DNA from 2 places in the Streptomyces sp. NPDC006365 genome. Region 2 is predicted to be linked to the other one. Evidence: riboswitches for the same ligand, from Rfam matches in the RefSeq annotation. Region 2 holds a riboswitch; the other holds the start of a gene.
What was found. A riboswitch is a leader RNA that binds a small molecule or an ion and turns the genes downstream of it on or off. The one in region 2 is predicted to bind glycine.
Positions count from the first base shown of each region.

Region 1: it holds a riboswitch for glycine, as region 2 does, so the genes downstream of both, gcvT (glycine cleavage system aminomethyltransferase GcvT) here and gcvP (aminomethyl-transferring glycine dehydrogenase) in region 2, are expected to answer to the same signal.

Region 1 covers NZ_JBIAHS010000015.1:669-12,241, forward strand. The annotation lists gene glyA (serine hydroxymethyltransferase) at 1-1,112, opposite strand, end outside; gene gcvH (glycine cleavage system protein GcvH) at 1,127-1,516, opposite strand; gene gcvT (glycine cleavage system aminomethyltransferase GcvT) at 1,656-2,774, opposite strand; glycine riboswitch at 2,929-3,043, opposite strand; gene ACFYO0_RS32275 (AAA family ATPase) at 3,242-3,937, shown strand; gene ACFYO0_RS32280 (enhanced serine sensitivity protein SseB) at 4,081-4,857, shown strand; gene ACFYO0_RS32285 (enhanced serine sensitivity protein SseB C-terminal domain-containing protein) at 5,056-5,844, shown strand; gene ACFYO0_RS32290 (ABC transporter permease) at 6,242-7,252, shown strand; gene ACFYO0_RS32295 (ABC transporter substrate-binding protein) at 7,314-9,098, shown strand; gene ACFYO0_RS32300 (ABC transporter permease) at 9,215-10,213, shown strand; gene ACFYO0_RS32305 (ABC transporter ATP-binding protein) at 10,210-11,307, shown strand; gene ACFYO0_RS32310 (ABC transporter ATP-binding protein) at 11,331-11,573, shown strand, end outside.
Region 2 covers NZ_JBIAHS010000001.1:5,976-17,548, reverse strand. The annotation lists gene ACFYO0_RS00085 (glutamate--cysteine ligase) at 1-1,175, opposite strand, end outside; gene ACFYO0_RS00080 (hypothetical protein) at 1,837-2,466, shown strand; gene ACFYO0_RS00075 (DUF5999 family protein) at 2,852-3,058, shown strand; gene gcvP (aminomethyl-transferring glycine dehydrogenase) at 3,171-6,056, opposite strand; glycine riboswitch at 6,239-6,335, opposite strand; gene ACFYO0_RS00065 (PRC-barrel domain-containing protein) at 6,456-6,827, shown strand; gene ACFYO0_RS00060 (DNA polymerase IV) at 6,881-8,242, opposite strand; gene ACFYO0_RS00055 (MerR family transcriptional regulator) at 8,355-9,032, opposite strand; gene ACFYO0_RS00050 (bifunctional nuclease family protein) at 9,279-9,752, opposite strand; gene ACFYO0_RS00045 (MerR family transcriptional regulator) at 9,839-10,567, opposite strand; gene ACFYO0_RS00040 (FHA domain-containing protein) at 10,607-11,488, opposite strand.

The sequences.
Region 1 (11,573 bases), on a different contig from region 2:
GCGGGCGTGCCGATCCTGAGCCCCGACGTCACCATCGGCGGGCGCGGGTCGTTCGGGACGGCGTTGCGGTTGACGGTGATGCCGACCTCGTGGAGGCGGTCCTCGGCCTGCTGTCCGTCGAGCTCGGAGTGGCGCAGGTCGACCAGGACGAGGTGTACGTCCGTCCCGCCGGACAGCACCGAGACGCCGGCCGAGGTGACGTCGTCCCGCATCAGGCGCTCGGCCAGGATCCGCGCGCCCTCCAGCGTGCGCCGCTGGCGCTCCTTGAACTCCTCCGAGGCCGCAACCTTGAAGGAGACGGCCTTCGCGGCGATCACATGCTCCAGGGGACCGCCCTGCTGACCGGGGAAGACAGCCGAGTTGATCTTCTTCGCGAGATCGGCCGTGGACAGGATCACGCCACCGCGCGGACCACCCAGCGTCTTGTGGGTGGTGGTCGTGACGACGTGCGCGTGCGGGACGGGGTTCGGGTGCAGTCCCGCCGCGACCAGGCCCGCGAAGTGCGCCATGTCGACCATCAAGTACGCGCCGACCTCGTCGGCGATGCGGCGGAAGGCGGCGAAGTCCAGCTGCCGCGGATACGCCGACCAGCCGGCCACGATCAGCTTCGGCCTGGACTCCTTGGCCAGCTTCTCGACCTCGGCCATGTCGACCTGTCCGGTCGCGTCGTCCACGTGGTAAGCGACGACGTTGTAGAGCTTGCCGGAGAAGTTGATCTTCATGCCGTGAGTCAGGTGCCCGCCGTGCGCGAGGTTCAGGCCCATGATCGTGTCGCCGGGCTTGAGCAGGGCGAACATCGCGGCGGCGTTGGCCTGGGCGCCCGAGTGCGGCTGGACGTTGGCGTGCTCGGCGCCGAAGAGTTCCTTGATCCGCTCGATGGCGATCCGCTCGACGACGTCGACGTGCTCACAGCCGCCGTAGTACCGGCGGCCCGGGTAGCCCTCGGCGTACTTGTTGGTGAGGACCGAGCCCTGGGCCTCCATGACCGCGACCGGAGCGAAGTTCTCCGAGGCGATCATCTCCAGGGTGGACTGCTGACGGTTCAGCTCGGCGTCGACCGCGGCGGCGACGTCCGGGTCGAGTTCGTGCAGGGGCTGGTTCAGAAGCGACATCAGTCAGGAGTCCTTCAGGAGGCGGAGTCGGAGCCGGAGAATTCGGCGTACTCGGTCGCGGAGAGCAGGTCCTTCGGCTCCTCGGCGATACGTACCTTGAACAGCCAACCGCCCTCGAACGGGGCGGTGTTCACCAGCGCCGGGTCGTCCACGACGTCCTGGTTGATCTCGGTGACCTCACCGGTGACCGGCGAGTACAGATCGCTGACCGACTTCGTCGACTCCAGCTCGCCGCAGGTCTCGCCCGCGGTCACCGCGTCGCCGACCTCGGGGAGCTGGACGTAGACGACGTCGCCGAGCGCGTTGGCCGCGTACTCGGTGATGCCGACCGTCGAGACGCCGTCCTCGGCGACCGACAGCCACTCGTGCTCCTTGCTGTAGCGCAACTGCTGGGGGTTACTCATGGCTTGGATTCTCCTGTACGCGGGGAGTGGTGATGAACGGGTTGTCGTGTGTGACAAGACCGCGGATGCCGGACGGCGGACACGAGACGGCACACGGGAACGTACGTCACGTCGGCGCGCTGCCGAACCGTCGGCGGGACTACTTCTGGCGCTTGTAGAACGGCAACGCCACGACCTCGTACGGCTCGTGGCTGCTCCGGATGTCCACTCCGACACCGGGCGTGCCGGGCGCGGAGTGCGCGGCGTCGACGTACGCCATCGCGATCGGCTTGCCGAGGGTCGGCGAGGGCGCGCCGGAGGTGACCTCGCCGATGACCTCGCCCTCGGTGACGACCGCGTACCCGGCGCGCGGGACTCGGCGGCCCTCGGCGATCAGTCCGACGAGGACGCGCGGCGGGTTCTCCTGAGCCCTGGAGGCGGCCTCGGCGAGCGCCTCGCGCCCCACGAAGTCGCCCTCCTTCTCGAACTTCACGACCCGCCCGAGCCCCGCGTCGAAGGGCGTGAGCGAGGTCGACAGTTCGTGCCCGTACAACGGCATGCCCGCCTCCAGGCGCAGCGTGTCCCGGCAGGACAGGCCGCAGGGGACGAGGCCCACCGAGGACCCCGCCTCGGTCAGCGCCTGCCACAGCTTCTCCGCGTCGGCCGGGGCGACGAACAGCTCGAAGCCGTCCTCGCCGGTGTAGCCGGTGCGCGCGATCAGGGCCGGGACGCCGGCGACCGTGCCGGGCAGGCCCGCGTAGTACTTCAGGCCGTCCAGGTCCGCGTCGGTGAGCGACTTCAGAATGCCGGGGGACTCGGGGCCCTGGACGGCGAGCAGCGCGTACGCGTCGCGGTCGTCGCGGACGTCGGCGTCAAAACCGGCGGCGCGCTCGGCCAGCGCCTCCAGGACGGTCTGTGCATTACTCGCATTCGCGACGACCATGTACTCCGTCTCTCCGAGCCGGTACACGATCAGGTCGTCGAGGATGCCGCCGTCCTCGCGGCAGATCATGGTGTAGCGGGCGCGGCCGACCTTGACGCTCCCGAGGTTCCCGACCAGCGCGTAGTCGAGCAGCGCCGCGGCCCTCGGTCCGGTGACCGTGATCTCGCCCATGTGGGAGAGGTCGAAGAGGCCCGCCTTCGTACGTACGGCGAGGTGCTCGTCGCGCTCGGATCCGTACCGCAGGGGCATGTCCCAGCCGGCGAAGTCGGTCATGGTGGCGCCGAGCGAGCGATGCAATGCATCGAGTGCGGTACGGCGTGGAATGGTACTGCTCATCGGACAGGGCTCCCAAGGCATGACGGCGAGGTCGTTCCTCCCCATCTGTCATCGGAACCTGAGAGGTTCGCCGTGACCTGTACGGTCACTGGCTTGCACCGTGGGTGGAGCCGACCCCCTGGCTGCCAGGAGACGGCCCGCTTTTCAGATGTGCCTCGCCCGCGCGGTAACGGGGCCTGAGAGATTCAAGGGAGGGACTTGCTCCTTCGGCGCCCGGACACTCGTACACGTTCGTGTACACGTGCCCGGAACTCTCCCGCGCGGATTCAAGCGGCCGGTATGCAGTTGGCGCGCACATCATCGCACGCATCGGTGCGGCACGGCAGGGGGGACTTCCACAGGGGCTCGGAGGCGTTCACGTCATTCACAGAGATCTGTGACGGGCCTGTGGCACGGCGAGAACGAAAACGACAGGGTGCACGCATTACCTTCTCTTTACACTCGACGGGGATGGGTCTCCCGACCCCATGGGGAGGACGAACAGCGTGAACAGGACCACGGCGTACGCGACGGGTGCCGCCGTCGCACTGCCCAAGCAGCCCGCTGTCCCGGCTGTCCCGGCCAGGGAGGCGTGCGGCCCGCTCCCGGCGCCCGTCGTCCGTGATCTGCGGGAGCGTGCGGGACACAGTCCGCACGGCCTGCGCTTCGGCGCGGCCGATCTCGTCGTGGTCACGGGCCTGCCGGGCAGCGGCAAGTCGACCCTGATGCGCCGCGCCGTGACGGGCGTGCGCATCGACTCACAGGACACCCGCGACCGCTGGGACCACCGCCTGTCCCGCTTTCTGCCGTACGCGGTCTACCGCCCCCTCGTACGGGCCGCGCACTACGCGGGCCTGCGCCGCGCCCTGCGCTCCGGCGAGGGCGTCGTCGTGCACGACTGCGGCACCCAGGCCTGGGTGCGCAACTGGATCGCGCGCGAAGCCAGGCGCCGCGGCGGCACTTTGCATCTGCTGCTGCTCGACGTCCCGCCGGACACGGCCCTGGACGGCCAGCGCGAGCGCGGCCGCGGGGTCTCGCGGTACGCCTTCGCCCGGCACCGCGCCGCGGTCGCCCGGCTGCTGCGCTCCGTCGAGAAGGGTGACCTGCCGGAAGGCTGCGGTTCGGCCGTCCTCATCGACCGGTCCGCGGCGGATGTGCTGCGGCGGATCGACTTCGGCGACTGAGCGGGATCGGCTGCGGCGACTGAAACGGCTCGCGCCAGGCGGGCGCTAGGGTTTTCAGTCGCAGCGGTCGCTGCCCCGGCGGTGGTATCCGGCCTATCCGGCACTGATTCCGGCAGTGGTTTTCGAGCAGGTGGTAGAGGCAGATGGACTTCCCGGCACAGGCGCACCCCCATCCACACGTCGGCTGGCCCGGCAACGAGTTGGAAGAGGTGCTCGCCGCGTCTCTCGGCGCTCCGGCGGGGCCCTCGGCGGCTGCCCGGATAGTGGAGGTCCTCGGGCGCAGCTTCCTCTGGGTGCCACTGCCGAACGGCGGCGGCCCGCACAGCGGCCCGCTGGACCTGCCCGCGATGGAGCTCGGCGGACAGGCGTACGTCCCGGTCTTCAGCTCGGTGCAGCAGTTCCGGCAGATCGCCGGCGACCACATGCCGTACACGATCGCGCCCGCCGTCGAGTTCGCGCGCGGACTGCCGCCACAGGTGGGCATCGCGGTGAACCCGGAGGGCACGGTAGGCATCCCGCTGCCCCCGCCCGCCGTCGCCGAGCTGTGCCGCGCCGGCCGCACCGAGCTGGACGGCCCCACGAGCGGCGGCCGGGTCCGCCTGTTCGAGCCCGACTGGCAGCAGGACCCGGTGGACTTCCTGACGGCCGCCTCGACCGAGTTCGAAGCCACCGGCGCCGTACGAACCGCCCGCCGCTGCCTGGCAGCCATCGAAACGGCAGACCCGGTCCTGTTCATAGGCGTAGAACTCACCTCCTGGGACCCCGACGCCAGAACCCTCCCCATGGACGCCCTGGGCCGAGCGCTCACCCGAGCCCCGGCCCCCTGGCCAGTCAACCTGGTCTTCGTGGAAGCAGCCGTGGACCCGGTGACCACGTGGCTACGAGAAAGGGTCCGCCCCTTCTACGCGGGCCCGCTGTAGAGAGTGCCCCCGTCAGGGGCGCCCCGAAGGGGCGCGGGGAACTGCGCGACAAGCGACAACGGACCGGCAGCCCGCGAATGACGTGGAGCCCCGAGCTCGAATCGGCACTTACAGCGGAGGTCAGCTCCAACCGGTTCAGCCAGCGCAGCGCATAAGCTGGTTTCATATCCGAGTCAACTTCTCGAAGGGGCGGTACAGGTGAGCGCCAGCGGCATCGCGGCCGGGCAGGTCGAGCACATGCTGCGCCAGGTCACGCCCGGGCGTTACGACGCCTACGAGGCGCTCCTGCGGGCGCTCGCGACCCCCTCGGCGGGCCAGATCTGGATGCTGCTCTGGCATGGCCAGGCCGGTTCACCGGACGCGCAGTACGGGAACATGGAGGTGGAGGGCTTCAGCTACGCGCCCTGCGTCACCTCCGCCCAGGAACTCTCGGCCAGCGGCTGGAACCGTTCGTACGAAGTCGTCGACGGCCTCGACGCGGCCCGCACCCTCTACCCCGACCACTACGGCCTGTGGCTGAACCCGCACGCGCCCGGCGGCGGCGTCGGCGTCCCCTGGCTCGACCTGCGGCGCATCGCCACCGGCCTGGAGCGGCAGCCCGCCGGCCCGCTCCGGATGGCCGAGCCGAGCATCGAACTCCCGCAGTTCTACGCCCTCCTGGCGCAGAACGCGCATCGCACCGCCGCCGTGCGCTCGCTGCGCCGCGCCTGGGTACAGCCCGCGCTGGGCGCTCCGTATCTGGCCATCGGGCTCGATGTGTACGACACGAGTCCGCCCGCCGTGGACTCGGTACGGGCGATGATGCAGCAGTCGATCGGTGCCGTGCCGGAGGGGCTGCCGGTGTCGACCGTCGCGATGTCCGACGAGTACGACCCGGTGGCCATGTGGATGCGGGCCATGACGCGCCCGTTCTACGACCGCGAGGCCCACGCGGCCCCCGCGCAGGCGCCGGTGGCGGGCGGATACGGCTACCCGGACTCGTACTGACACGCTCGTACTGACGCTCCGTCGGACTTTGCCCGACCCGGCTGACCCGGGCTCACCTCGCCTGATGCCCTCCGTTCGCCTTTCGTTCGACCTCGATTCGACTTCGGATCTGGTTCGGGTTTATTGTCCCGATCTACGCGGGTAAACGCGGCGTGTGGCTCTTGGGTATCAACTGTCCCGCGTCCGCACCTCGTTACGTACCGTTCGGATAACGGAACGTCCCAGACAGCATCACGTTTAGGCATCCATTCACCGCCAGGTCTGGCAACAGATCGCTGAACCGTTGAAGACTCCGGCTTCGGGGGTGTTCGCCCCTGTGTACGACGGACTGAATCAGGCCGCTTACAAGCGGCATGTGGGGGCCGGCTACAGCCGGTTGAGAGGGGTCGCTGCCACGATGACGGCACCATTGCACGAGCCGACCGCGGAAGCGGCCCCGAGCGCTGCCGAGGAGGCGGTGCTCGCCGGCTCCGCCGAGGGCAAGGCGGTACAGGGGCGTTCCCTCGGCCGGATCGCCTGGGAGCGCCTCAAGCGCGACAAGCTGGCCCTCACGGGCGGCGTCATCGTGCTCGTACTGATCGCGATCGCACTGCTCGCACCGGTGATCACCAACCTGGTCGGGCAGGATCCGGAGACGCACCACGAGGACCTGATCGACCCTCTCTTCTCGACCCCCAAAGGCTCCTGGGGCGGCATCAGCGCGGACCACCCCTTCGGCGTCGAACCGGTCAACGGGCGTGACGTGTTCGCCCGCATCGTCTACGGCGCCCGCATCTCGCTCCTGGTCGGTTTCATGTCCGCCATGGTCGCTGTCGTGCTCGGCACGGTTCTGGGTGTCCTCGCCGGCTACTTCGGCGGCTGGCTGGACGCGGTCATCAGCCGTGTGATGGACGGTCTGCTGGCCTTCCCGCAGCTGCTCTTCATCATCGCGCTGGTCTCGGTCATGCCGAACGAGATGCTGGGCCTCACCGGCACGGGTGTCCGCCTGTTCGTGATGATCCTGGTGATCGGCTTCTTCGGCTGGCCCTATGTCGGACGTGTGGTGCGCGGCCAGACGCTCTCGCTGCGTGAGCGCGAGTACGTCGAGGCCGCCCGCAGTCTCGGGGCCGGGCGGATGTACATCCTGTTCAAGGAGCTGCTGCCCAACCTCGTCGCGCCCATCATCGTGTACACGACGATGATGATCCCGACCAACATCCTCACCGAAGCGGCGCTCAGCTTCCTGGGCGTGGGCGTCAAGCCGCCCACGGCCTCCTGGGGGCAGATGCTCTCGAGCGCGATCGACTACTACGACTCGGATCCCATGTACATGGTGATCCCGGGTGTAGCGATCTTCATCACCGTGCTTGCCTTCAATCTCTTCGGCGACGGCGTGCGCGACGCGCTGGATCCGAAGGGTTCCCGCTGAACTGCCGTACCCCCAGGGCCCGTCATCTGTCGGCGGGCCGCTACACACACGGAGGATCCGAGTGACTACCCAACGCACCACAGGGCGGCGCAAGCAGGCCGTGGCCGCCGCCGGCGTGGTCGCCGCGCTGCTTGCCACGGCGGCGTGCGGCGGCGGCGGCACCGACGACGGCGGGGAAGGCGGCGCGGCCGGCTTCAACGCCGCCAACAACAAAGTCGCCCAGGCCTCCGAGGCCAAGAAGGGCGGCGAGCTGAAGTTCGCCGGTGTCCAGGACGCCGACTCGTGGGACACCACGCGTGGCTACTACGGCTTCGCCTGGAACTTCATGCGGTACTACAGCCGCACGCTGGTGACCGGTAAGGCGGAGCCCGGAGCGAAGGGCGCCGAGGTCACCCCGGACCTCGCCACGAGCACGGCGAAGATCACCGACGACGGCAAGACGTACACGTACACGCTGCGTGACGGGGTGACCTGGGAGGACGGCAAGCCGATCACCTCCAAGGACGTCAAGTACGGCATCGAGCGCCAGTGGGCGCAGGACGTGCTGTCCGGCGGTCCCGTCTACCTGAAGGACATCCTCGACCCCAAGGGCGAGTACCCGGGCCCCTACAAGGACACGTCCGCGGACAAGCTGGGTCTGAAGGCGATCGAGACCCCGGACGACAAGACCATCGTCTTCAAGCTGCCCGCGGCCAACTCGGACTTCGAGGACATGCTCGCCATGGCCTTCGCCTCGCCGGTCCGTCAGGACAAGGACACCAAGTCCAAGTACGGCCTGAAGCCGTTCTCGTCCGGCCCGTACAAGTTCCAGTCGTACACGCCGAACAAGAAGCTGGTCCTGGTCCGCAACGAGAACTGGAAGCAGTCCTCGGACCCGGTCCGCAAGGCGTACCCGGACAAGATCTCGCTGACGCTGTTCACCAACGCCAATGACATGGACCAGCGCCTGATCAACGGTGACTACGATCTGGACATCAACCAGACCGGCATGTCCCCGCAGGGCCGCACCACCGCCCTGAAGGAGCACAAGGGCAACCTGGACAACCCGGTCTCCGGCTACGTCCGCTACGCGGTCTTCCCGCAGAGCGTGAAGCCGTTCGACAACGTGGAATGCCGCAAGGCCGTGCTCTACGGCGCCGACCACGAGTCGCTGCAGACCGCGCGCGGCGGCCCGGTGGCCGGCGGTGACATCGGCACCAACATGCTGCCGCCGTCCGTCCCGGGTGCCGAGGGTCAGAAGTACGACCCGTACGACATGGCGGGCGCGGACAAGAAGGGCAACGTCGCCAAGGCCAAGGAGGCGCTGAAGGCCTGCGGCCAGCCGAACGGCTTCAAGACCACCATCGCGGTCCGCAACAACAAGCCGGTCGAGGTGGCCACCGCCGAGTCGCTGCAGGCGTCCCTGAAGAAGGTCGGCATCGACGTCGAGATCGACCAGTACGACGGTGCGCAGACCAGTGGCATCATCGGCAGCCCCGAGAACGTGAAGAAGAAGGGCTACGGCATCATCATCATGGGCTGGGGCCCGGACTTCCCGACCGTGCAGGGCTTCGGTCTGCCTCTGTGGAGCAGCAAGTACATCCTTGAGAGCGGCAACAACAACTTCGCCCTGATCAAGGACAAGGCGATCGACGGCCTCTTCGATGACTACGTCACGGAACTGGACGAAGCGAAGAAGGAGCAGATCTCCACGGAGATCAACCACAAGGTCATGGAGGGCGCTTACTACTTGCCCTTCGTCTTCGAGAAGTTCATCAACTGGCGCGGCAACAACCTGGCGAACGTCTACACGACCGACAACTACAGCGGTCAGTACGACTTCGTGAACCTGGGTCTGAAGAAGTAAATCCGACCGGCGCACCCGCCATACGGCACGAAAGGCAGGTGAAGGCCGGCGCGGCGTAACCCGTGGGCCACCGGAAGACCTCCGGTGGCCCACGGTCCGCCGCCGGGCCGAGAGCAGTGCTCGCTTACCTCATCAGGCGGCTCTTCGCCGCCGCAGTGATGCTGGTGGTCATCATCCTGGTGGTCTTCTGCATCTTCTTCCTCGTCCCCCGGTGGGCGGGCGTGGACCCGGCCACGATGTTCGTGGGCAAGCAGGCCGACCCCGGGGCCATCGAGGCGGTCCGCCAGAAGCTGGGTCTCGGCGACCCGATCCTCGCCCAGGTCTGGGAGTTCTTCAAAGGCCTCCTCGCTGGACGTACGTACGTCGGTGGCGGCGATGTGACCAACTGCGCGGCACCGTGCTTCGGTTACTCCTTCCGCAACGAGCAGGCCATCTGGCCGGTGCTCACCGACCGCTTCCCGGTGACACTGGCGCTCGCGCTCGGTGCCGCCGTGCTGTGGCTGCTGTTCGGGGTCGCGGCGGGTGTGCTCTCCGCGCTCAAGCGGGGCACCCTGTGGGACCGCAGCGCGATGGTCGTCGCCCTCGCCGGCGTCTCGCTCCCGATCTACTTCACCGGTCTGCTGTCGCTGGCGATCTTCAGCTACGGACTCGGCTGGCTCGACGCCCAGTACGTCCCGCTCGAGGAAAGCTTCACCGGCTGGCTCGGCGGCATGATCCTGCCCTGGATCACCCTCGCCTTCCTCTATGCGGCGATGTACGCCCGGATCACCAGAGCAACCATGCTGGAAGTCATGGGCGAGGACTACATCCGCACCGCCCGCGCCAAGGGCCTGCGCGAGCCGGTCGTCATAGGCAAGCACGCCATGCGCTCCACCATGACGCCGATCCTGACCATGCTCGGTATGGACCTCGGCGCCCTGATCGGCGGCGCGATCCTCACCGAGACCACCTTCAGTCTTCCCGGCCTCGGGCAGGCGGTCCTCAAGGCGATCAGCGACAAGGACCTCCCAGTGATCCTGGGCGTCACACTGATCACCTCGCTCGCGGTGATCGTCGCCAACCTCGTCGTGGACATCCTGTACGCCGTGATCGACCCCCGAGTGAGGCTCGCATGACCGAACTCAGCAAGAGCGGGGCGGCGCTGAGCGAGCCCGTGAAGGACTCGCCGGCCCCGACCGCCTTCCTCGAAGTCCGCGACCTGAAGGTGCACTTCCCGACGGACGACGGACTGGTCAAGTCCGTCGACGGGCTCAACTTCACGCTGGAGAAGGGCAAGACCCTCGGCATCGTGGGCGAGTCCGGCTCCGGCAAGTCGGTGACCTCGCTCGGCATCATGGGCCTGCACACCACCGGCCAGTACGGCAAGCGCAAGGCGCAGATCTCCGGCGAGATCTGGCTGGACGGCACGGAACTGCTCACCGCCGACCCGGACCACGTACGCAAACTGCGTGGCCGCGAGATGGCGATGATCTTCCAGGACCCGTTGTCGGCGCTGCACCCGTACTACACGATCGGCCACCAGATCGTGGAGGCGTACCGCATCCACCACGACGTCGACAAGAAGACCGCGCGGCGGCGCGCGATCGAGATGCTCGACCGCGTGGGCATTCCGCAGCCGGACAAGCGCGTCGACGGCTACCCGCACGAGTTCTCCGGCGGTATGCGCCAGCGCGCGATGATCGCGATGTCGCTGGTCAACAACCCGGAACTGCTCATCGCGGACGAGCCGACGACCGCCCTGGACGTGACCGTCCAGGCGCAGATCCTGGACCTGATCCGCGATCTGCAGAAGGAGTTCGGCTCCGCGGTCATCATCATCACCCACGACCTGGGCGTCGTCGCCGAGCTCTCCGACGACATCCTGGTGATGTACGGCGGCCGCTGCGTCGAGCGCGGCCCGGCCGAGAAGGTCTTCTACGAGCCCCGGCACCCCTACACCTGGGGCCTGCTGGGCTCGATGCCGCGCCTCGACCGCGACCAGCAGGAGCGGCTCATCCCGGTCAAGGGCTCCCCGCCCTCGCTGATCAACATCCCGTCGGGCTGCGCCTTCAACCCGCGCTGCCCGTACGCGGACGTCCCCAAGGACAACGTCACCCGCACGGTCCGCCCCGAGCTTGCCGAGGTCGGCAGCCAGCACTGGGCCGCCTGCCATATGACGCAGGAGCAGCGGGAGCGTATCTGGACCGAAGAGATTGCGCCCAAGCTGTGAGTGAGAAACCCGAGGACGCGGCAGTGACCAAACCCGCAGAGAGCGACGGCGCGGGCCCGAAGACGGCCCCGGGCGCGACCCTCACCAAGGACGCCGCCCCCGGCGAGACCCTGTTGAAGGTGACCGGGCTCCAGAAGCACTTCCCGATCCGCAAGGGCCTGCTCCAGCGGCAGGTCGGCGCGGTGCGGGCGGTCGACGGCATCGACTTCGAGGTCAAGTCCGGCGAAACGCTCGGCGTCGTCGGCGAATCGGGCTGCGGAAAGTCG
Region 2 (11,573 bases):
TGTGCGTCGATGCCATATCGGCACGCGTGGTCGAAGTTGGCGGCGGCGGCCTCGAAGGGCAGCCGCGTCCATACGGGCCGGGCGTCCCCGGCGAGGGCGCGTATGAGCCCGTAGTAGAAGGCCGTGTTGGCGATGACGTCGGTGACGGTCGGACCGGCGGGCAGTACGCGGTTCTCGACGCGCAGATGCGGAACGCCGTCGTCGATGCCGTACACCGGGCGGTTCCAGCGGTAGATGGTGCCGTTGTGCAGCACGAGTTCGCCGAGCCGGGGGATGCCGCCGTCGTTCAGGACGCGCTGCGGATCCTCGTCGTCGCAGATCGGCAGCAGCGCCGGGAAGTAGCGCAGATTCTCCTCGAAGAGGTCGTACGCCGACGAGATCCACCGCTCTCCGAACCAGGTGCGCGGACGCACCCCCTGGGCCTGCAACTCGGGCGGACGCGTGTCGGTGGACTGCAGGAACAGCGGCGGCCGGGACTCGCGCCACAGCTCGCGGCCGAACAGAAACGGGGAGTTGGCGCCGACCGCGACCTGCACGGCGGCGATCGCCTGCGCCGCGTTCCACACGTCGGCGAAGCGGCCCGGCGTGACCTGAAGGTGCAACTGCACGGAGGTGCAGGCGGCTTCGGGCGCTATGGACGCGGACGTGCAGCTGAGCCGCTCGACGCCGTCGATTTCAAGTGTGAAGTCCTCGCCGCGGGCCGCCACGATCTGGTCGTTGAGCAGGGTGTAGCGGTCCACGTCGGAGAGGTTCGCGGAGACCAGGTCGTCGCGTGCGAGCGTGGGCAGAATGCCGACCATCACGACGCCCGCGTCGACCTCGTTCGCTTTGCGATCGGCATATGCGAGCGAGGTGCGCAACTCCTCGGCGAGGCGGTCGAATACGCGGCCCCCCAGTCGATGTGGGGCAATGTTGACTTCCAGGTTGAACATGGCGAGTTCTGTTTGGAAATCACGGCTGGCGATACGTTCAAGTACTTGAGCGTTCATCATGCGCGGCATACCGTCCGGCCCCGCGAGATTGAGCTCGATCTCCAGGCCCATAAGGTTCTTCGGGCGGTCGAACCGCTCGTCCGCCAACAGCCGCTCAAGCCCCGCCAGGCACTGCCGGAGCTTGCCTCGGTAGCGCTGCCGATCGGACAGGCCGAACGACGCTGCCTCGACCTTCTCCCCCATCGAAGCGTCCCTCCTCGACTGGGCAGCCCGACAAACCGGCCGCTGACGTCCCGGGTCACGGGGGATGATGCCCAGGCAATGCGATCGATAACGTCCTGGACAGTCCTGTCGGCCGCTACCCTGGACGCAGGATCTCCAGGCACATTCACGCGGCATGAGGCAGGGCACGGTTTTCGGCCGGGCGATGACCTCTTCTGCGACGAGTTGCGGTCTCGTAAAAAACGCCGACGACATTTGGCCGACCGTTTCGGTGAGGTATCCCGAGGTCATCACCGGGCACTCATGGAGAATCGGGATCAAAGGCCCTTATCGACGACCGAATTGTGCCTATCCCTTAATCTGCGCAACTGCTAGACGAAACACCGCCTGAACACGTGTCGTATAAACTTCTCGAACGAGGCAGAGAGTCGGCGCTCGTGGTCGCCGGACCTGTCGTCACAGTGACGTCATTCACCGCGAGGTGAGCCGCGCAGCGTCTGATGCGTGCGATCGCAAAGCGACAGAAGAACCCTTGATGCGAGCGTACGCGCCAGACGCCGCGCGACAGGCAGCACGGTGGCCCCACAGGCCGGGAACCCCGCCCCTCTGCCCCCAAGTGCTGACAGCGTCGTCCGCCACCGCCCTCGCGCCACCTGTGCCTGTCGAAGAGAGGCGACTCACCATGCCGCTGCATGTCCCTCCGGCTCCCGCGCCCGCTGTACGTACCGTCCTCACGGCCCTCGGTTCTCCCACCGCCGTCCGCGAGGCACCCTCCCCCACTCTCGGCTTCGCTCGAGCGGGGGGACCCCCATCGTCCCTTCGCAACGCCCAGGGCCCCGCGACCCCCGACCTCCCGCTGCCCGTCCACGTGCTCGACCGGATCACCCCGGCCGGCGCCTCGGCCACCCGTCTCGCAGGGTGGCGCTTCCTCATCCGCTGCGGTGGGTCTGCCGTGGCGGCTGCCGAGACCAGGCTGACCCCCGACGGATGGGCTTTCTCCCACTTCTTCGAGGGGCCGTACGTCACCGCCACAGAGCACGCGCTGCGCCAGGCGGAGGCCATGACGCAGTCCTACCAGGCCCGCCTGCTCTCCGTACCCGAGCTCTACATGCTCACGCTTTGGCTGCACGGCGACTGCACCGCCGACGGCGCCGAAGGCCACCCCGCCGCCACCGATCTCCTGGTGCCCCTCGCTCCCGCGCCACCCGGCATCGCCGCGCACCGCCCGCACCGCGTGGCCGAACTGCTGCCCGTCCTGACCAACCGGCTCACCCCCGCCTCCACTCCCCCGCTGCTCGGCTCACCGGCCTGAGCACACCTCGGCTTCCGTGCCCCGCGGCCCCACCCCGGTCGCGGGGCACGCTGCTGCGTGCAGTGGCGAGGGGGTTCCCCCGCTCGAGCGAAGCCGAGAGTGAGGGAAGGGACGCAGCGCACGCCGGGCCCATTATGACTAGACCTATCCGGCCATTCCGAACCACCCGAACAGGCAGCCCAGTTGGAATGAACCATCCGCACGAGTGGTGCGTCATCAACCTGTGAGGAGCGCCACCTCGAAATCCCTGCGGATTGACGTTTATAGGGCAACACTGGGTTCCGTACCGACTGACAAACGGGGGGCGGCCATGGACACCACATCGAGCCGCAGCACAGACCACAAGACGATCACCGACCTCACTACACAGGGAAAGATCCCACCAATGTGCCAGCACCAGCCACCGTGTCCGACAGCCGACTCCGCCGACCGGGAAGCAGCGCACCTCGTGGCGCACCACCCGGAGCAGGGATGGAGCCTGCTGTGCAACGGCGTCCTGCTCTTCGAGGACACCGGTGAGCTCCTGCCGGACGGCCGGATCATCGCCCCGCACCGACCGCTCGCCGGCGCGCAGGTGATGACCGCCGCCTGAGCCGCACGGGCGCACCACGGGGGACGCCAGGCACGCTGCCAGGACATATGAGGGGCCGGCCCCGGGACATCCCGGAACCGGCCCCGACGTATGCCCGGACGCGATGACGCGGCTACTCGTCGTAAGCGTCCAGCGGCGGGCAGGAGCAGACCAGGTTCCGGTCGCCGTACGCCTGGTCGATCCGCCGCACCGGCGGCCAGTACTTGTCCGCGGCCGACACCCCTGCCGGGAAGACGGCCTCCTCACGGCTGTACACGTGTTCCCATGCGCCGCCGAGCACGGCCGCCGTGTGTGGAGCGTTCCGCAGCGGGTTGTCGTCCGACGGCCACTCCCCGGAGCCGACCCGCTCGATCTCCGTACGAATGGCGATCATCGCCTCGCAGAACCGGTCGAGTTCGGCCAGATCCTCGCTCTCGGTCGGCTCGATCATCAGCGTCCCGGCCACCGGGAAGGACATCGTCGGCGCGTGGAACCCATAGTCGATCAGTCGCTTGGCGATGTCGTCGACGCTCACGCCGGTCGCCTTGGTCAGCGGCCGCAGATCGATGATGCACTCGTGCGCCACAAGCCCGCCGGGACCGGTGTACAGCACGGGATAGTGCGGTTCCAGCCGCTTGGCCACGTAGTTCGCGCTCAGCACGGCGACCTGCGTGGCTCGCTTGAGCCCCTCGCCGCCCATGAGGCGTACGTACGCCCAGGAGATCGGCAGGATCCCGGCCGAACCCCAGGGAGCGGCCGAGATCGGGCCGACGCCCGTCTCCGGGCCCGCGGCGGGCTGCAGGGGGTGGTTCGGCAGATACGGCGCCAGATGCGCGCGTACACCGACCGGGCCGACGCCCGGACCGCCACCGCCGTGCGGGATGCAGAACGTCTTGTGCAGGTTGAGGTGCGAGACGTCACCGCCGAAGCGGCCCGGCTTGGCGAGGCCCACCAGCGCGTTCAGGTTGGCGCCGTCCACGTACACCTGACCGCCCGCGTCATGCACCTGCGCGCAGATGTCGGCGACGTGCTCCTCGAAGACACCGTGCGTTGAGGGGTACGTGATCATCAGCACCGCCAGCTCGTCACGGTGCTGCTCGATCTTGGCGCGCAGGTCCTCGACGTCGATCTCGCCGTCCTCGGCGGTGTTCACGACGACGACCTTCATGCCGGCCATGACGGCGCTCGCCGCGTTCGTGCCGTGCGCGGAGGACGGGATGAGGCAGACGGTGCGCTGCTCGTCGCCGTTCGCGCGGTGATATCCGCGTACGGCGAGCAGGCCGGCCAGCTCGCCCTGCGAACCGGCGTTGGGCTGGAGCGACACCTTGTCGTAGCCGGTGACCTCGGCAAGCTGCTCCTCCAGCTCACGGATGAGCGTGAGGTAGCCCTGTGCCTGTTCGGCGGGCGCGAACGGATGCATCTGCCCGAACTCCGGCCAGGTGACCGGCTCCATCTCGGTGGTGCCATTGAGCTTCATGGTGCAGGATCCGAGTGGGATCATGCCGCGGTCGAGCGCGTAGTCGCGGTCGGCGAGGCGGCGCAGATAGCGCAGCATCGCGGTCTCGGAGCGGTGCTGGTGGAACACCGGGTGCGTGAGGTACTCGTCGGTGCGCAGCAGCGCGGTGGGCAGCGTGTCGTCGGCGGAGGCGTCCAGCGCCTCAATGTCGCCCTCGACGCCGAACGCGGTCCAGACGGCGCCCAGTTGGGTCCGCGTGGTGGTCTCGTCGCAGGCGATGGACAGCTGGTCGGCGTCGACGAGACGCAGGTTGACCCCACCCTCGCGGGCGGCCGCGACGATCTCGGCGGCCCTGCCCGGCACCCGGACGGTGAGCGTGTCGAAGTACGCCTCGTGGACGACCTCGACTCCGCCCGCCTTGAGCCCCGCGGCGAGGATCGTGGCGTACCGATGGGTGCGCTGCGCGATCGACCTGAGGCCCTCCGGACCGTGGTAGACGGCGTACATACCGGCCATCACGGCGAGCAGGACCTGAGCCGTACAGATGTTGCTGGTCGCCTTCTGCCGGCGGATGTGCTGCTCCCGCGTCTGAAGGGCGAGCCGGTACGCCTGGTCGCCGTCCGCGTCCAGCGAGACACCGACGAGACGGCCCGGCAGGTTGCGGGCGAACTTCTCGTGGACCGCCATGTATCCGGCGTGCGGCCCGCCGAAGCCCATCGGTACTCCGAAGCGCTGGGTCGTGCCGACCGCGATGTCGGCGCCGAGCTCGCCCGGCGAGGCAAGCAGCGTCAGCGCCAGCAGATCGGCGGCGACGGTGACGATCGCGCCCAGCTCATGCGCCTGCTCGATGACGGGCTTGATGTCCCGTACGGCACCGGAGGCGCCCGGGTACTGGATGAGCAGGCCGGTCACGCCACGCTCGCAGACATCGGCCGGGATGCCCTCGCTGAGATCCGCGACGACCACCTCGACGCCGATCGGCTCGGCGCGCGTCTCGATGACGGCGATGGTCTGCGGCAGCGCGTCGGTGTCGACGAGGAAGACGCCGTTCTTGACCTTGCCCACGCGTCGCGACAGCGCCATGGCCTCGGCCGCGGCGGTGCCCTCGTCGAGCAGCGAGGCTCCCGACGTCGACAGGCCCGTAAGGTCGGCGACCATGGTCTGGAAGTTCAGCAGCGCCTCCAGGCGGCCCTGCGAGATCTCCGGCTGATACGGGGTGTACGCGGTGTACCAGGCCGGGTTCTCCATGACGTTGCGCAGGATCACCGGCGGCGTGAACGTGCCGTGGTAGCCGAGCCCGATCATCGAGTCGAGGACCTCGTTACGGTCCGCGAGGGAGCGCAACTCGGCGAGGACCTCGGCCTCGGAGCGCGCGGCCGGCAGCGCGAGCGCCTCGGCGTCCTTGATCACATCCGGCACCGCGGCGGCCGTCAGCTCTTCGAGCGAGCCGTACCCCACCTGCGCGAGCATCTTGGCCCGGGCCTCGGTGTCGGGCCCGATGTGGCGCTGCTCGAAGGGGATTCCCCGTTCGAGCTCGGAGAGCGGAATGCGATGGGCGGTCATTTGCGGAGGCCTCCTGGTCTGACACGACCTTCGAGGGCACCACGGCGCGGGTGCCCGGACGGCCTCCCCCTCTGTCATCTCGACCTGAGAGCTTCACCGGTCCGCCGTCTGTACGGCGTCCCGGCTTTCACCGTCGGTGAGAGCGGAAGCCGTCAAACACCCGCTCTGCTTTCCAGAGTGGCCTCGTCCGCGCGGTACGTGGGCCTGAGAGATTCCGGGGAGGATTTGCTCCTTCGGCGCCTCCGATGAAGCCTTGGAGGACTCTCCCGCACGGGGTCAGCGGCCGTTGACAGAGTACCAGCGGGCATCCCCCGAGTGGCCGCCCACCGCAAAGTGCCCTTTCGTAGTGCTTATGGATGCGTAGTGCTGACGGATGAGTTGTGACCAGATGGAGGGCCCGTGCAGACCGACATCGATCCGCGCAACCTGATCGGCCGCAAGGCGTTCGACCGCGACGGCCACAAGATCGGCACTGTCGACGAGGTCTATCTCGACGACGCGACCGGTACGCCGGAGTGGGCCGCCATACGCACCGGCCTGTTCGGCAGGGATGCCTTCGTGCCCCTGGAGCCCAGCGAACTGGTCGAGGGCACCTTGCGGATCCCCTTCGACCGCGCCCTCATCAAGGACGCCCCCGACTTCGGCGTCGGCCGCCATCTCTCCCCGGAACAAGAACTCCAGCTCTACCACCACTACGGCCTCGACGTAACTCCCCCGCCTCCGCCCCCGGACCGCGACTTCGGCCACCTGGCAGGCTCGGACGAGCCCTAGGCGAGCTTTTCGCATCCGGTGCGGTATTCCCGGCGGAGCGCTGTCGCCGAGGCCTACGGTCTTCGCGACACCAGCGGCAGCGGGTCCGCCGGCTCCAGCTCCGGATCGTCGATGCGAAAGGTGCGTACGCGCCCGGGTTCGGAGTCGGGCGTCTCGAACCGCACCGTGACCCGCCCGATGCCACTGCCCTGCACCCACCCGTGCCCGAACTCGGCATGCCGTACGTCATGCCCCGCGGCCCACCGCCGCACGGCGGGCGCCTCCTGCTCATCGGCCGGCTCCTGCGCCTCGTCCTGCGCCGGATGCTCCGGCTCACCCGCGTGGGTCCGTGCCTCGGCCTGCGCCCGAACCTGCGCGAAGAGATCCTCCTGTGTGTAGTCGGCGAGCCCAGAAACCCCGACTCCCAGCAGCCGTACGCCTCCGGTGGTGTCCACGGACTCCAGCAGCCGCGCGGCCGCCTCCCGCACCACCGCGGCGTCGTCCGTGGGGCCCCGCAGAGTCTCGGAACGGGTCAGCGTCGAGAAGTCGTACCGCCGCACCTTGAGGACGATGGTCCGCCCCGACAGATGCGCGCCGCGCAGCCGCCGCACACACCGGTCGGCGAGCCGCTGCACCTCCATCCGCACCCGCACCCGTTCATGGATGTCCACGTCGTAGGTGTCCTCGACGGACACCGACTTTGTGTCCCGCTCGGCCACCACGGGCCGCTCGTCGTGCGCCAGCGCCATGGCGTACAGCGCGCTTCCGTGGGCCTTTCCGAGGAGCCGTACGACCTCGTCCTCACCCGCCTCGGCGATCTCCCCGACCGTCGTGATCCCGGCCCGCCGCAGATGGTCCCCGGTGGCCGGCCCCACCTCGGGCAATGTACGCACCGACATGGGAGCGAGCAGTTCGCGCTCCGTCCCCGGGTCTATCACCACCAGACCGTCGGGCTTGGCCTGCTCTGAGGCGATCTTCGCGAGCATCTTGGAGGCCGCCAGCCCCACCGACCCGGTCAGCCCGGTGACGGCCCGGATGTCCGCGCGCAGCTTCGCCCCCGCCAGCCGGGCCGAAGCCTCGTCCCAGGCCGCTCCCCCGGCCTCCAGATCGACGAAAGCCTCGTCCAGGCTCAGCGGCTCCACCAGCGGCGACAGCTCGCGCAGCAGCCCCATCACCTGCTCACTGATCTCCCGGTAGAACCCGAACCGGGGCACCAGATACGCGGCGTTCGGCGCCAGCCGTCGCGCTTGCGCCATGGGCATCGCGGAATGGACCCCGAAGACCCGGGCCTCGTACGAGCACGTCGCGACCACACCCCGCGGCCCGAGCCCACCCACGATGACCGCTTTGCCGCGCAGGCTCGGCTTGGCCGCCTGCTCCGCCGAGGCGAAGAAGGCATCCATGTCGAGATGCAGGATCGTGGGCGCGGCTCTCATATCTCCGATGCTGCCCTACGCCACTGACAATGCCCCCGTACGCAGCAGCCCTCGCCCCTCGGTGCGCAAGCCCTGGCCCCTCGATGTGCGGGACCCTCCGGTAACCGCTCGCTCAGACCGCGCGGTTGCGACGCCGCGCCAGCTCGTCCGCGGGATGGTGCCCGACGAGTGTCTCCCCCGTGTCGACGCGCTCCCCGTGCAGCTGCGAGAGCGCGCTCTCCACGTCGCGCCAGACCACCCCCACGGCGATCCCGAAGATGCCCTGCCCACCCTGGAGCAGCGCGTGGACCTCGTCGGGCGAGGAGCACTCGTAGACCGTCGCCCCGTCGCTCATCAGCGTCATGCGCTCGAGGTCACGGAATCCGCGCTCCCGCAGGTGCTGGACCGCGGTACGGATGTTCTGCAACGACACACCCGTATCGAGAAACCGCTTGACGATCTTCAGGACGACAACGTCCCGGAAGCTGTACAGCCGCTGCGTCCCCGACCCGTAGGCAGGCCGCACACTCGGCTCGACGAGGCCTGTGCGGGCCCAGTAGTCCAGTTGCCGGTAGGTGATGCCCGCGGCAGCGCAGGCCGTGGGACCGCGATAGCCGATCTCCTCGGACGCCACCCCGCCACCGTCCGGCGCCGGCGCCGGACGCTGCTGTGGAGCGTGGTCGGCCGCGCCGCCATGCTGGGGATACCCCATGCCCGAGCGGAGCCGAGAGCTTGGGGGAGGGTACGGGCCGCTCTCCACCGGACTGCGTCCGGGGGCGCCCCCAGCCGTACCGTCGCCGCTGCTTCTCACGCCGACCTCCGTCCCCTTGACCTGCCTCATCGACGGTAGGCAGTCACGGGGGGTGCGTCAACGACCACCGCACTCGGCACGCCGAGTGATAATCACCCTAAGAGTGGTTTCCCGTGCCCCATCACGGGGAAAGGCTGGCCGAATGCTCCCGGCGCGACCGCCGCACGCCCTGTCGGCCGGTGGTCCCGGAGGGTCACTGCATATTCGTCCCGAAGCCCCAGCCCTGGTTGTGTGCGTCAGGCCGGGTCACTGGCTGTTGGTGCCGAAGTCCTCGGGCGAGATCTGGTCGAGGAACTCGCGGAACTTCTCCACCTCGTCCTCCTGCTCGTCCGGAATCGCGATCCCCGCGTCGTCCAGCACTCCGTCGCTGCCGTAGATCGGCGTCCCGGTGCGCAGCGCCAGCGCTATGGCGTCGGACGGCCGGGCGCTGACCTCGACCCCGCTGGCGAACACCAGCTCCGCGTAGAAAACACCGTCCCGCAGGTCCGTGATGCGCACCTCGGTGAGTTCCTGGCCGACGGCCTCCAACACGTCCTTGAACAGGTCGTGCGTCAGCGGTCGCGCGGGAGCCATGCCCTGCTGTGCGAAGGCGATCGCCGTCGCCTCCCCCGGCCCGATCCAAATGGGGAGGTAACGGTCGCCTCCCACTTCACGCAGGAGCACGATCGGTTGGTTGGAGGGCATTTCGACCCGGACACCTACGACGTCGAGCTCGTTCACACAGCAACCCTAGGCCGTGCTCGGCATCTTTGGGTAGTCGAGCACGTAACGGGCGGCGGATCCGGGCTCGGTCACATGCCTCGGGTTCAATGCAGCCGTACTCCGAGCGCGGACTGCACGAGCGCGGCATGCAGCTTCACCGCGAGTCCCGCCAGCTCCCTGGTCCGCGCCTCCGCGTGTGCCCTGGTCTGCGGATTGCGGTGCAGACGCAGCGGGGCGACGACCTGGTCGACGAGTCCGGCCTCACGGTCGGCGGCGGCCTTCACGGCGCGCAGATGCCGCGGCTCGATCCCGAAGCGCCCGAGTTCCACGACAAGGCCGGCCACGGTCACCGCCTCGGCGCCGTAACCCCCGTCCGGCAGCGGCGTGATGAGGCCGTACGACTCCCACTCATCGAGCTCCTGCTCACCGATCTCGGCGGTGGCCAACAACTCGGCCCGCCCGATTCGCGCCGCGGTGGGTCCCTCCGGCTCGTCGGCGGCCTCGCCGTCACGCTGCCGTCCCAGCGACGGCAGCCGCACCGCCTCACCGCGCTCCATGGCGTCCAGGTGTTCGCGGATCACCTTCAGGGGCAGATAGTGGTCCCGCTGCATCCTCAGTACGTGGCCCAGGCGCTCGACGTCTTCCGGGCTGAACTTCCGGTACCCCGACGGGGTCCGCTGCGGCTCGATGAGCCCTTCCGACTCCAGGAAGCGGATCTTTGAAATGGTGACTTCGGGGAACTCCTCGCGCAGCACGTTCAGCACCGTGCCGATACTCATCAGCCCACTGGCGGCGGCGCCGTTCCCGGCACCGCCGCTCGGTGTTCGAAGCATGGCCCTTCCCTGGGGTCCCCGGACGGATTCTGGGGAGGGTCAGATTCCCCGCTGGCTCGCGTAGAAGACCAGCCGGTACTTGCCGATCTGCACCTCGTCGCCGTTCGACAGCGGGACGGAGTCGATCCGCTCCCGGTTGACGTACGTGCCGTTCAGGCTGCCGACGTCCGCCACGGTGAACGTGCCGTCCGGCTGCCGACGGAATTCCACATGGCGACGCGACACCGTCACGTCGTCCAGGAAGATGTCGCTCTGCGGATGACGGCCCGCCGTGGTCAGGTCGCTGTCCAGCAGGAAGCGGCTGCCCGAGTTGGGGCCGCGGCGCACCACCAGGAGCGCTGAGCCGAGCGGCAGCGCGTCCACAGCCGCCTGCGCCTCGGGCGACAGCATCGGCATCTGTGTCTGGCCGGTGGCCTCGGCGTCATAGGCCTCGAGGCCCGAGATGGAGATCGTCGATGTGGTCTCCGACGGACGCTCGGCAGCCGCTCCGGCGCGCAGCGGCGCGCCGCAGTTGGAGCAGAAGCGGCTGTTCTCCGCGTTGCGATTCCCGCACCTCGTGCACACCAGGGCCGACATGGACGGATCCTCCTGCCGCGGCTGTCCTGCCTGGGCATTGGACGCGTACGGATCGGGGGAGAACCCTCCACCCGCACTTGAGGTTGGATCCCCGAAACCTATGCGGCCTGACTGGGCAGGGTCAACAGACGACGCGCCCTGACCACCGGAAATGTCACCACCCGGGCCACCGAGCTGATCTCGGAACAGCGGGCGCTCCCCCTGCCCTTCGGCATCTTCATGGCGCGACGCGCGATGGCGGGCAGTGGCACTGTCGCTGCCCTCTTTCGCGCTCTTGCCAAACCATTTCGCAAACAACTTCACGGGCGATTCCCCTTGACCGAAACAGACCCGCCCGTGGGGCAGGACGAACCCTGATTACACACACCGGTCGAGCCGGACATCTTCACAACGTCGGCATCCACCAGACAGTTTCCACCACGCACCACCC